Regions from separate parts of the Bacillus sp. PK6-013 genome, predicted to be linked through region 1. Evidence: predicted binding sites of a transcription regulator. Region 1 holds the regulator's gene; the other holds the start of a gene.

Region 1 (4,959 bases):
TCAGCCTGTTCCTGGTCATAGTAGCCGATTGAGACATGGGAGCCTGTCGCGATTGTTCCCGATACCGGCTGCAGCTTTTGAATCAATGCTTTTAAAAGGGTTGACTTGCCGATTCCGTTCGGTCCGACCAGTGCAACGCTTTCCCCGCGGGTAATGCGAAAGTTCAATGAACGGAGCAGCGGGGGCTGCTCCTGATAGCTTACTGTCAAGTCTTCCACCCGCAGTACATCGTTTCCGCTTTGCCTTGTAATTTCAAAGCGGAAAGACGCCGACTTTTCATCTCCGAGCGGTTTATCCATGATCTCCATCCGTTCAAGCTGCTTTCGTCTGCTCTGCGCCCGTTTCGTCGTCGAAGCTCTGGCCAGATTCCGGTCGACGAACTCCTGCAGCTTGGCGATTTCGTCCTGCTGCTTTTCATAAAGCTTTGTTTCCTTTTCCAGCTGTTCGGCTTTTAATTGGAGATAAGAGCTGTAGTTCCCGGTATATTTTTTGCTTTGGGACCGGCTGATCTCGTAAACTTGGGTAACCACTTTGTCAAGAAAGTACCTGTCATGGGAAACGATTAAAATCGCTCCGCTGTAATTTTGCAAATATTGTTCAAGCCATGTCAGGGTATCGATATCCAAGTGGTTTGTCGGTTCGTCCAAAATGAGGAGGTCGGGTTTTGTCAAAAGCATTTTTCCGAGGGCAAGCCTTGTTTTTTGACCTCCGCTTAAGTCCTGGACGCGGACGGAGTCGTCAAACCCCGCAAAGCCGAGCCCGTGCATGACGGATCTGACCTCTGCCTCATATTGGTAGCCGCCTTTGTCCTTGAACTCCTGCTGAAGCCTGTCATACGTCTTCATCAATGATTCAAGCATGTCCGGTCCGGCCTGCGCCATCTTTTCCTCGATCGCGCGCATTTCTTTTTCCATTTTTTTTAGAAAATCAAATACCGACAGCAATTCCTCTTTGAGCGTCAGCTTGGAATCGAGGCCGGAATGCTGGTCAAGGTAGCCCATCGTCAAATCTTTCGGCTTGATGATGTCCCCCTTTTCATATGAAAGTTTTCCTGCGATAATCTTTAGAAGAGTCGATTTTCCGGCGCCGTTGCGTCCGACGATCGCAATCCGGTCCCGAGATCTGACTTCGAGTTTTATATTCGTTAAAATCGTATCGGCTCCAAACGATTTTGAAAGTTGGTTCACTTGTAAAATCATCATGATCTTTCACCTCTTGTCTGCTATTTTAAGTGTAGCCTATCACTGCGCAGTCAGCAAACAATTAAGTGAAGTCTGGAAGATTTTAGCCAAAGAAAAAGACAGAATGAAAAAAATAGTGTATGATCGTTATAAGGAGAGTTCAGAACATGAATGAGTTTACACATTTTAATGAACAAGGCAGAGCCAAGATGGTTGATATAAGCGAAAAGGAAGCTTCAGTACGCACAGCTGCGGCTGTTTCAAGCGTGTCTATGAATCGAACAGTACATGAAAAAATCAAAAACCGGGAAATCGGAAAAGGCGATGTATTGTCGGTGGCGCAAGTGGCCGGAATCATGGCCGCAAAACAGACATCCGCCATCATCCCGATGTGCCATCCGATCGCTCTGAAAGGAGTCGACATCGCCTTTCGCTGGGAGGAGAAAGAACAGAAGAGCATCCTGCATATTCAATCTAAAGTGAAGACCAAAGGGAGCACAGGTGTGGAAATGGAAGCGTTAACTTCGGCCTCCGTATGTGCGCTGACCGTATATGACATGTGCAAAGCGGCGGATAAGGGAATGGTGATAGGACCGACCTTTCTTCTCGAAAAGACAGGCGGGAAAAACGGTGACTATAAAAGGGAAAAAGCTGATGTAGACATGGAGGATTAGTTTATGAACATGGATCATTCAAAAATTCCGCAAGCGACAGCGAAACGGTTGCCATTATATTATCGTTTTTTAAAAAACCTTCATGCATCCGGAAAACAGCGTGTATCTTCCGCTGAGCTGAGCGATGCCGTCAAAGTCGATTCTGCGACCATCCGCAGGGACTTCTCGTACTTCGGCGCGCTCGGAAAAAAAGGATACGGCTACAATGTCAATTATTTGCTGTCCTTTTTCAGAAAGACGCTTGATCAGGATGAAATGACGAACGTAACGCTCATTGGCGTGGGGAATTTGGGGACAGCCTTTCTCCATTACAATTTTATCAAAAATAATAATACAAAAATCGCCATGGCGTTTGACATCAATGAGGAAAAAATCGGAACCGAGGTCGGCGGTGTTCCCGTCTATGATCTGAATAGACTTGAAGAGCATATGACGGATGATATCCCCGTCGCCATTTTGACGGTACCGGCTCAAGCCGCACAGTCGATTACAGACAGGCTGGTGGAGCTTGGCATTAAAGGCATTCTTAATTTCACGCCGGCCCGCTTGAATGTGCCGGAACACATTCGCATTCATCATATAGATTTGGCGGTTGAACTTCAGTCGCTGGTGTATTTCATGAAACATTATTCAATGCAGGAAAAGTAAAACGGAAAACGAAAAATAAAGGAAAGGGGGCAGGCTTTATGCCAATCGGTCCTGGAAGCTTTATTTTAATTGTCGTGGTGGCGCTTTTGATATTCGGCCCGAAAAAACTTCCCGAGCTGGGAAGAGCAGCGGGAAACACGCTGAGGGAGTTTAAGAATGCGACAAAAGGTTTGGCTGACGACGATTCCGATAAAAAGAAAGAAGATCAGTAGGATAGGATGACATTTATGAAGGAAAGAGAAATGTCGCTGATAGAACATATCACAGAACTACGCAGACGGCTTGTGATCACTTTTTTCTTTTTTGTTTTATTTGTTGCGGCAGGCTTTTTATTGGCAAAGCCGCTGATTATCTATCTGCAGCAGACGGATGAAGCGAAGCTGCTGACGCTCAACGCGTTCAAGCTGACCGATCCTTTATTTGTGTACGTGCAGTTCGCTTTCATCATCGGCGCCGTCTTGACTTCGCCGCTTGTTTTATACCAGCTGTGGGCTTTCATCAGCCCGGGGCTGTATGAAAAGGAACGAAAAGTGACGCTCAGCTATATTCCGATATCGATTATTCTTTTTTTAGGCGGCATTGCCTTTTCTTACTTTATTTTATTTCCGTTTGTCGTGGACTTTATGACGAGAGTCTCAGATGATCTGAATGTCAACCAGGTCATCGGAATACACGAATATTTTCAGTTTCTGCTTCAGTTGACGCTTCCTTTTGGCTTATTGTTTCAGATGCCTGTGGTCATCATGTTTATCACAAGGCTCGGCCTCGTGACGCCGATGTTTTTGGCGAAAATCAGAAAATACGCATATTTTGTGTTGTTCGTCATCGCGGCCCTCATTACACCGCCTGAGCTTTTGTCGCATTTAATGGTCTCAGTGCCATTGCTCATTCTTTATGAAATCAGTATCGTGATTTCAAGAATATCCTACAGGCAGGCGCAAAAAACAATGATTCAAGAGGAAAATCAAGCGTTTTTGAACGACCATACAAAATAAGAGCCATTCTTTTTCAGAATGGCTCTTTTCCTTCACAAAAAAGGCTATTGATCTTTTCGTTTCATCTTGCCGGCCAGGGCGAACATTTTAAAGGAAATGCTGATATTATAGGCTGCGAAAAGCATCAGCAGGATCGTGTAAAAAGACCACATGCTTCCGGGCGAGGTTGCCGCCAGATATGTAAACAGCACACCCGTTAATAAATAAATCGCTCCCCAGAATTTAGGGCTTCTCATCATAGAAATCCTCCAATAATCATTTGCATTTTCTCGGCGTGTTTCAAATATTCTTCAATAGGCTCCCGGAATGTCTGCAGTAAGACGACGAGCGTATTCATGGCGACATGGGCGAAAATAGGCACGATAATCCGGTTGGTTCTGACATATAAAAAGGAGAATGTGAATCCCATTGCTGTATAAATGAGCAGATGGCTGAAATCCAAATGGACGACCGAGAAGAGCACCGAACTGAACAAAGCGGCAATGAAAAAATTCGTTTTCTCATAGATTGCACCGAAAATGATCTTTCTGAAAATGATTTCTTCAAGAATCGGTCCGAATACAGAAGAGACAAACACCATCAGCGGCAATGCGGTGATGATTTCCATGATCCGCTGCGTATTTTCCGATTCCGGGTTGACCCCGAACAAGTACATTTCGATCGAAGCGGCAATTGACTGCGAAAACAAAGCGAGAAAAACGCCGGCTACCGCCCATCCGATTGACGCTCCAACCGATGCTTTCGGGCGGTTGCGAAGCGTCGTCTTCGGCACCGTCCGCAAAATCAGCAGCACGATAACGAGACAGAGGGTAAACGCGATGACAGACCAGACGCCTGTCAATGTAAGCTGGGCTTCAGCCTTTGGCTGTCCTTTGCCCACTCCCAAAAAGTAAAGAAGAGGCAAGCCGACAGCGGCCGACAATTGCATGAGAACGTATGCCAATATAATAAACCAGTATTGTTTTCTCAAGCTTTATGTACTCCTTTTCTAAAAATCTAATTCAGACTATGTTTATTGTAACACACTCTTTTTAAATTATAGGATGATAAGGACATGCGGAGAAATGTAAGCGCAAAAAAATTTGACCTTATCACTTGAAATTGCCTGGGAGATTCTTTATTATAAGAATTGTGTTAGCACTCACCTAGTGCGAGTGCTAAAATTACATATGAAAATATTGAGGAGGTTGTTTCATTGTTAAAGCCATTAGGTGATCGCGTTGTCATTGAGCTCGTTGAGTCTGAAGAAAAAACTGCCAGCGGAATCGTACTTCCTGACTCCGCAAAAGAAAAACCACAAGAGGGTAAAGTGGTTGCAGCCGGTTCAGGCCGTGTGTTAGAGAGCGGAGAGCGCGTTGCATTAGAAGTTAAAACAGGCGACCGCATCATCTTCTCAAAATATGCAGGTACCGAAGTGAAATATGAAGGTACTGACTACTTAATCTTGCGTGAAAGCGACAT
Region 2 (4,959 bases), 890 kb from region 1:
GAAGGGAAGGCCGCGCTTTTCGACCAGCTTGCAGACATCAGCGGAGTTCCGATTCTGCTTGATACGAATGATCCTGACGAAATCGTGCGGACGGTTAAAAACATTGCGCCCGGATTTAGCGGTATTTTGCTTGAAGACATCGGTTCACCGCATTGTTTTGAAATCGAAGAGCGCCTGAAAAACGACCTGAATATTCCGGTCATGCATGACGACCAGCACGGTACTGCGGTGGTGACACTGGCGGCCGCCATTTCAGCCGCCAAGAGTGCAGGGGTCGATCTGAAGCAGGCCCATGTCGGCCAAATCGGCCTGGGTGCGGCAGGGGTCGCGATCTGCAGAATGTTTATGGCATATGGGGTAAAACGTGTCATCGGAACGGATAAATCGCTTGAGGCGATGGCGCGTTTAGAGAACTATGGCGGCCATGCGGCTGAAAGCATCGAAGAATTGATGGAAAGCTGCGATATCATCGTCGCGACAACCGGCGTTCCGGGATTGATCAATAAGAAATGGGTTCGGGAAGGCCAGGTGATTTTGGCTCTGTCCAATCCGAAGCCGGAGATTGAGCCTGAGGATGCGCTCGAGGCCGGGGCAGCCTACGCTGCGGATGGACGGTCTGTCAACAATGTGCTGGGGTTCCCCGGTATTTTCAGGGGCGTGTTAAATGCCGGAGCGGAATCGATCAGCCACCCGATGCTGGTCGCGGCCGCCGAAGCGATTGCATCCTGCACAAAACAAGGCGATCTTGTGCCTGATCCGCTGAATCCTGATGTTCACGAGATTGTGGCCAAAGCAGTCGAAAGGGTCGCACTTTCAGAAATGGGAAAAATGAACGGATAAAGAAAACAGCTGCTGCTTTATCGCAATACGGATAAAGCGGCAGCTGTTTTTCTTGCGAATGTTAACGGCGGTTCTACAGATTGAAAATGAATATATAAAATATTCGGTTTTGTAAAAATCCAATGATTGTGGAGAGCGCTGATGATGATGCCTTGATCGACAAGCTTTTTTGTAAACAACGGAATTTCTTCAGGCAAAATGGCAACTTCGGCCATATTCAAGGCGATTCCGTTTTGATCGAGCGACTCGAACATGACTTCTTCCATGCCGACTCCACGGCTTGGCCTTCCTTGAATCGTGACGCGCAAATTCCGTTTGATGCTGACAGAACAGACACCGTGTTCAATGTGCGGCTCCCCATTTAAAATATGTCCAAACTGCTGGCAAAGCGAATGAAAACTTTGCATCTGCTGAACCTCCATTTTTAAAGTTACCACGATTTTATGAAGGGAACCCGCATATTTAGAATCCTTTAAAAATGGACAATCTTTTTATTTGATGATTTCTTCACCGCCCGGCTTGTTTGCATAGTGGTACATGAAGCCCATCATAAACGCGCCTCCGATCAGGTTCCCAAGGGTTACCGGAATCAAGTTATGGATTGCGCCTGCAATCGAAATCGTATCCGGATGCTCGGTGACCAGAGAGACGGCAAAAGTGGCCATGTTCGCGATGCTGTGTTCATAACCGGAAATAAAGAAAGTAAAAACAAACAGCATCATAGAGAACATTTTCGCTCCGTCTCCTTTTTGCGCCATCGGAACAAAGAACGCAAGGCAGACTAGCCAGTTACACAAAATCGCTTTGAAAAACAATTCGGTCACCGGCGTATTCATTTTATGTTCCGCCACGCTAAGTATAAAGCCGGTGGAAGAAGGATCCTTAAATAAACCGGTCGCAAAGATGAGGCCTGCGAAAAACACGGCGCCCATTAAATTTCCTGCATAGCTGAACATCCACAGCTTGATAACAGCGGGCCAACGCATTTTTTTACGAAGCGCAGCCAATGTATAATAAAATGTATTTCCCGTAAATAAATCTCCTCCGCCATAGACGATCAGAATAATGGCGCCCCCGAATGTGATTGCTGCAATTGGATATGTGAACGGAGAATGTTCAACATAAAATAGATTCCCCGTTTTAAACGCTACAATGACTCCGAACCCGATAAACATACTGGCCAGCATAGCTCGTAAAAGATAACGAAGCGGGCTTTGCATAAAGATGCTTTGCTTTTTTAAGGCAAGCTCTTCGACTAGAACAAGTGATTTTGATTCCATGTTTTCCACCACCATCAAGTGTTTACTTAAGAAGTATCTATCATAAATACAAACTAAGTATAGCAGGATATTGTGAAACATTTCACAAATTTTGTGTACTTTGTTTGAACAAATGTATGGTTCGATTTTCATAGAATAAACAAGGTATCGTTATTGTTTATTTTTAAGTAATAAATATTCCATCCATTCGTAAAAGCCTGAGGGAGCGATGTTTCAAAGATAGCTCGACAGGGAGGGATACGGCAGCAAGCAGGTTAAATGCGCAGTGCAATCAGCTGGTGCTGTATGAAAGCATAGATGAAGGACGTGCGCAAAAGGCTGAGGGAAGATTTCACAGATTGGACAAAATAGCAGGACTTTCCGTCAGGCGTTTTCAAACTGAAGGAAAGCGCCGAATTTGTTTGATTGCATATAACGGTATTCTTTTGATCCGCAAGGCTTTGCGCAGAGAATCGCAATCGTTGAATGACGAAATGCTCCGCGGGAATGAGGGGCATTTTTCTCATGCTGATTTAGTTCTTGTTAACCACCGCGTCACAAAATATCTATAATTTCTTCGGATAATTGTCACAATGACATCCATAAATTAGGGAATATGTACTTTATTTAAGAAGGGATTCGCGGTAAAGTACAGGTATAAATAACCATCCGGATAATATCGGAACATCAATGTGGGCCAAGGTCACCCTTTTGTCTGTGATCATATTCATAAGATTCATGTGAAACTTTGAGCAAGGGTGATGCCCATTCGGCAACGGTCCGGCTAGAACAAAGAGGAGGAGACTGGAACAGTGGACGAACTCATTTTGGCAAGATTTCAATTTGCTTCAACAACGATCTTTCACTTTATTTTTGTGCCGATGTCAATCGGGCTTGTCTTTATGGTTGCTTTAATGGAAACTCTATACGTCGTAAAGAAAAAAGACATTTACAGAACGATGGCTAAATTTTGGGGGCACTTATTTTTAATTAATTTTGCAGTCGGTGTGGTCACCGGGATTCTACAGGAATTTCAGTTCGGAATGAACTGGTCGGAGTACTCCCGCTTTGTCGGTGATGTATTCGGCGCTCCGCTCGCGGTGGAGGCGCTGCTTGCTTTCTTTATGGAATCGACGTTTATCGGTTTGTGGATATTTGGCTGGGATCGGCTTCCGAAGAAGATCCATTTGCTGTCCATCTGGCTTGTTTCGCTTGGAACGATCATGTCGGCGTTTTGGATTTTAGCGGCCAACTCGTTTATGCAGGAGCCTGTCGGATTCGCGATCAAAAACGGCCGCGCGGAAATGACCGATTTCTTTGCGATTATTAAAAACCCGCAGCTATGGGTTGAATTTCCGCACGTCATTTTCGGTGCGCTTGCCACCGGAGCGTTTTTCATTGCCGGTGTCAGCGCGTATAAAATGCTGAAAAAACAGGAATTGCTCTTTTTTAAAAAATCCTTTCAAATCGCGATGATTGTGGCGCTTGTTTCCGGCATCGGCGTAGCGTTCAGCGGACATGAGCAGGCCCAGCATCTGATGAAGAGCCAGCCGATGAAAATGGCTGCCAGCGAAGCGCTTTGGGATGACAGCGGTGATCCTGCAGCTTGGACGGTGCTTGCGAACATTGACGCGGACAAGCAGGAAAACAAATCAGAGCTCAGCATCCCGTATGCGCTCAGCTATTTGGCTTATAAACAATTCAGCGGCGATGTGCCCGGAATGAAGACGCTGCAAAAGCAATATGAAGAAAAATACGGAGAAGGAAATTATATTCCGCCGGTGAAAACGACGTTCTGGAGCTTCAGAATCATGGCCGGTTCAGGACTTTTAATGATCGTTGCCGCTTTGACTGGCCTCTATCTCAGCTTCCGTAAAAGACTTGAAACAAGCAAATGGTTTTTGCGGACGATGGTGGCTTTAATCGCCTTTCCATTCATTGCAAATACGGCGGGGTGGATCATGACTGAAATCGGACGCCAGCCGTGGACGGTGTTCGGTATTTTGACAACGGCGCAGTCCGTGTCGCCGAACGTATCAGCGGGAATGCTGCTGTTTTCCGTCATCGCGTTTACAGCGATTTATCTTGTACTGGCGCTCGTTCTTGTCTACTTGTTTGTGCGGGAGATTAAAAAAGGGGCTGCACACCATGACCACCATCATGATGATTCCGTATCGACAGACCCGTTTGATCAGGAGGTTTACCATGGTATCTCTTAATGAACTTTGGTTTATATTAGTCGCTGTGCTGTTCATCGGTTTTTTCTTTCTTGAAGGTTTTGATTTCGGCGTCGGAATGGCGACCCGGTTTCTCGGACGCAACGAGCTTGAACGGAGGGTGATGATCAATACGATCGGCCCTTTCTGGGATGCCAATGAAGTCTGGCTGCTGACTGGGGGAGGCGCGATTTTCGCGGCTTTTCCAAACTGGTATGCCACGATGTTCAGCGGATATTACATTCCGTTTGTCTTTGTTCTTCTTGCATTGATCGGACGCGGAGTCGCGTTTGAATTTAGAGGGAAAGTCGAAACCGCAAAATGGAAGAAAACATGGGATTGGGTCGTATTTTTCGGCAGCATTCTGCCCCCGTTTTTGTTCGGTGTTTTATTTACCAGTATTTTGCGCGGTATGCCGATTGATGCCGATATGAATCTGCACGCCGGTTTTACTGACTATGTGAACGTCTATTCCGTAACAGGGGGAGTCACCGTTACACTTCTCTGCCTGCTGCACGGCCTGATCTTTATTACGTTGAGAACGGAAGCCGATTTGCGCGACCGGGCAAGACAGCTGGCTAAAAAAGTCGTATTCGCCGTTTTGGCGGCGCTTGTTGCCTTTGTTGCTTTATCCATTTTTGAAA

What was found. The regulator Rex, encoded in region 1, represses fermentation and respiration genes when NADH is low (regulators of the CRP and FNR family bind a similar motif). The targets are predictions, from matches to a motif close to TTGTGAAATATTTCACAA.
Region 2: the regulator Rex is predicted to act here: its motif matches at 2,838-2,855, upstream of M1E03_RS01165 (cytochrome ubiquinol oxidase subunit I).

What each region holds. Positions count from the first base shown of each region.
Region 1 is NZ_CP096417.1:3,637,266-3,642,224, reverse strand. It holds gene M1E03_RS18385 (ABC-F family ATP-binding cassette domain-containing protein) at 1-1,202, opposite strand, end outside; gene moaC (cyclic pyranopterin monophosphate synthase MoaC) at 1,349-1,855, shown strand; gene M1E03_RS18375 (redox-sensing transcriptional repressor Rex) at 1,859-2,503, shown strand; gene M1E03_RS18370 (twin-arginine translocase TatA/TatE family subunit) at 2,542-2,715, shown strand; gene tatC (twin-arginine translocase subunit TatC) at 2,722-3,498, shown strand; gene M1E03_RS18360 (YdiK family protein) at 3,543-3,734, opposite strand; gene M1E03_RS18355 (CPBP family intramembrane glutamic endopeptidase) at 3,734-4,468, opposite strand; gene groES (co-chaperone GroES) at 4,694-4,959, shown strand, end outside.
Region 2 is NZ_CP096417.1:242,771-247,729, forward strand. It holds gene M1E03_RS01150 (NAD-dependent malic enzyme) at 1-840, shown strand, start outside; gene M1E03_RS01155 (DUF1259 domain-containing protein) at 858-1,247, opposite strand; gene M1E03_RS01160 (formate/nitrite transporter family protein) at 1,332-2,120, opposite strand; gene M1E03_RS01165 (cytochrome ubiquinol oxidase subunit I) at 2,912-4,318, shown strand; gene cydB (cytochrome d ubiquinol oxidase subunit II) at 4,305-4,959, shown strand, end outside.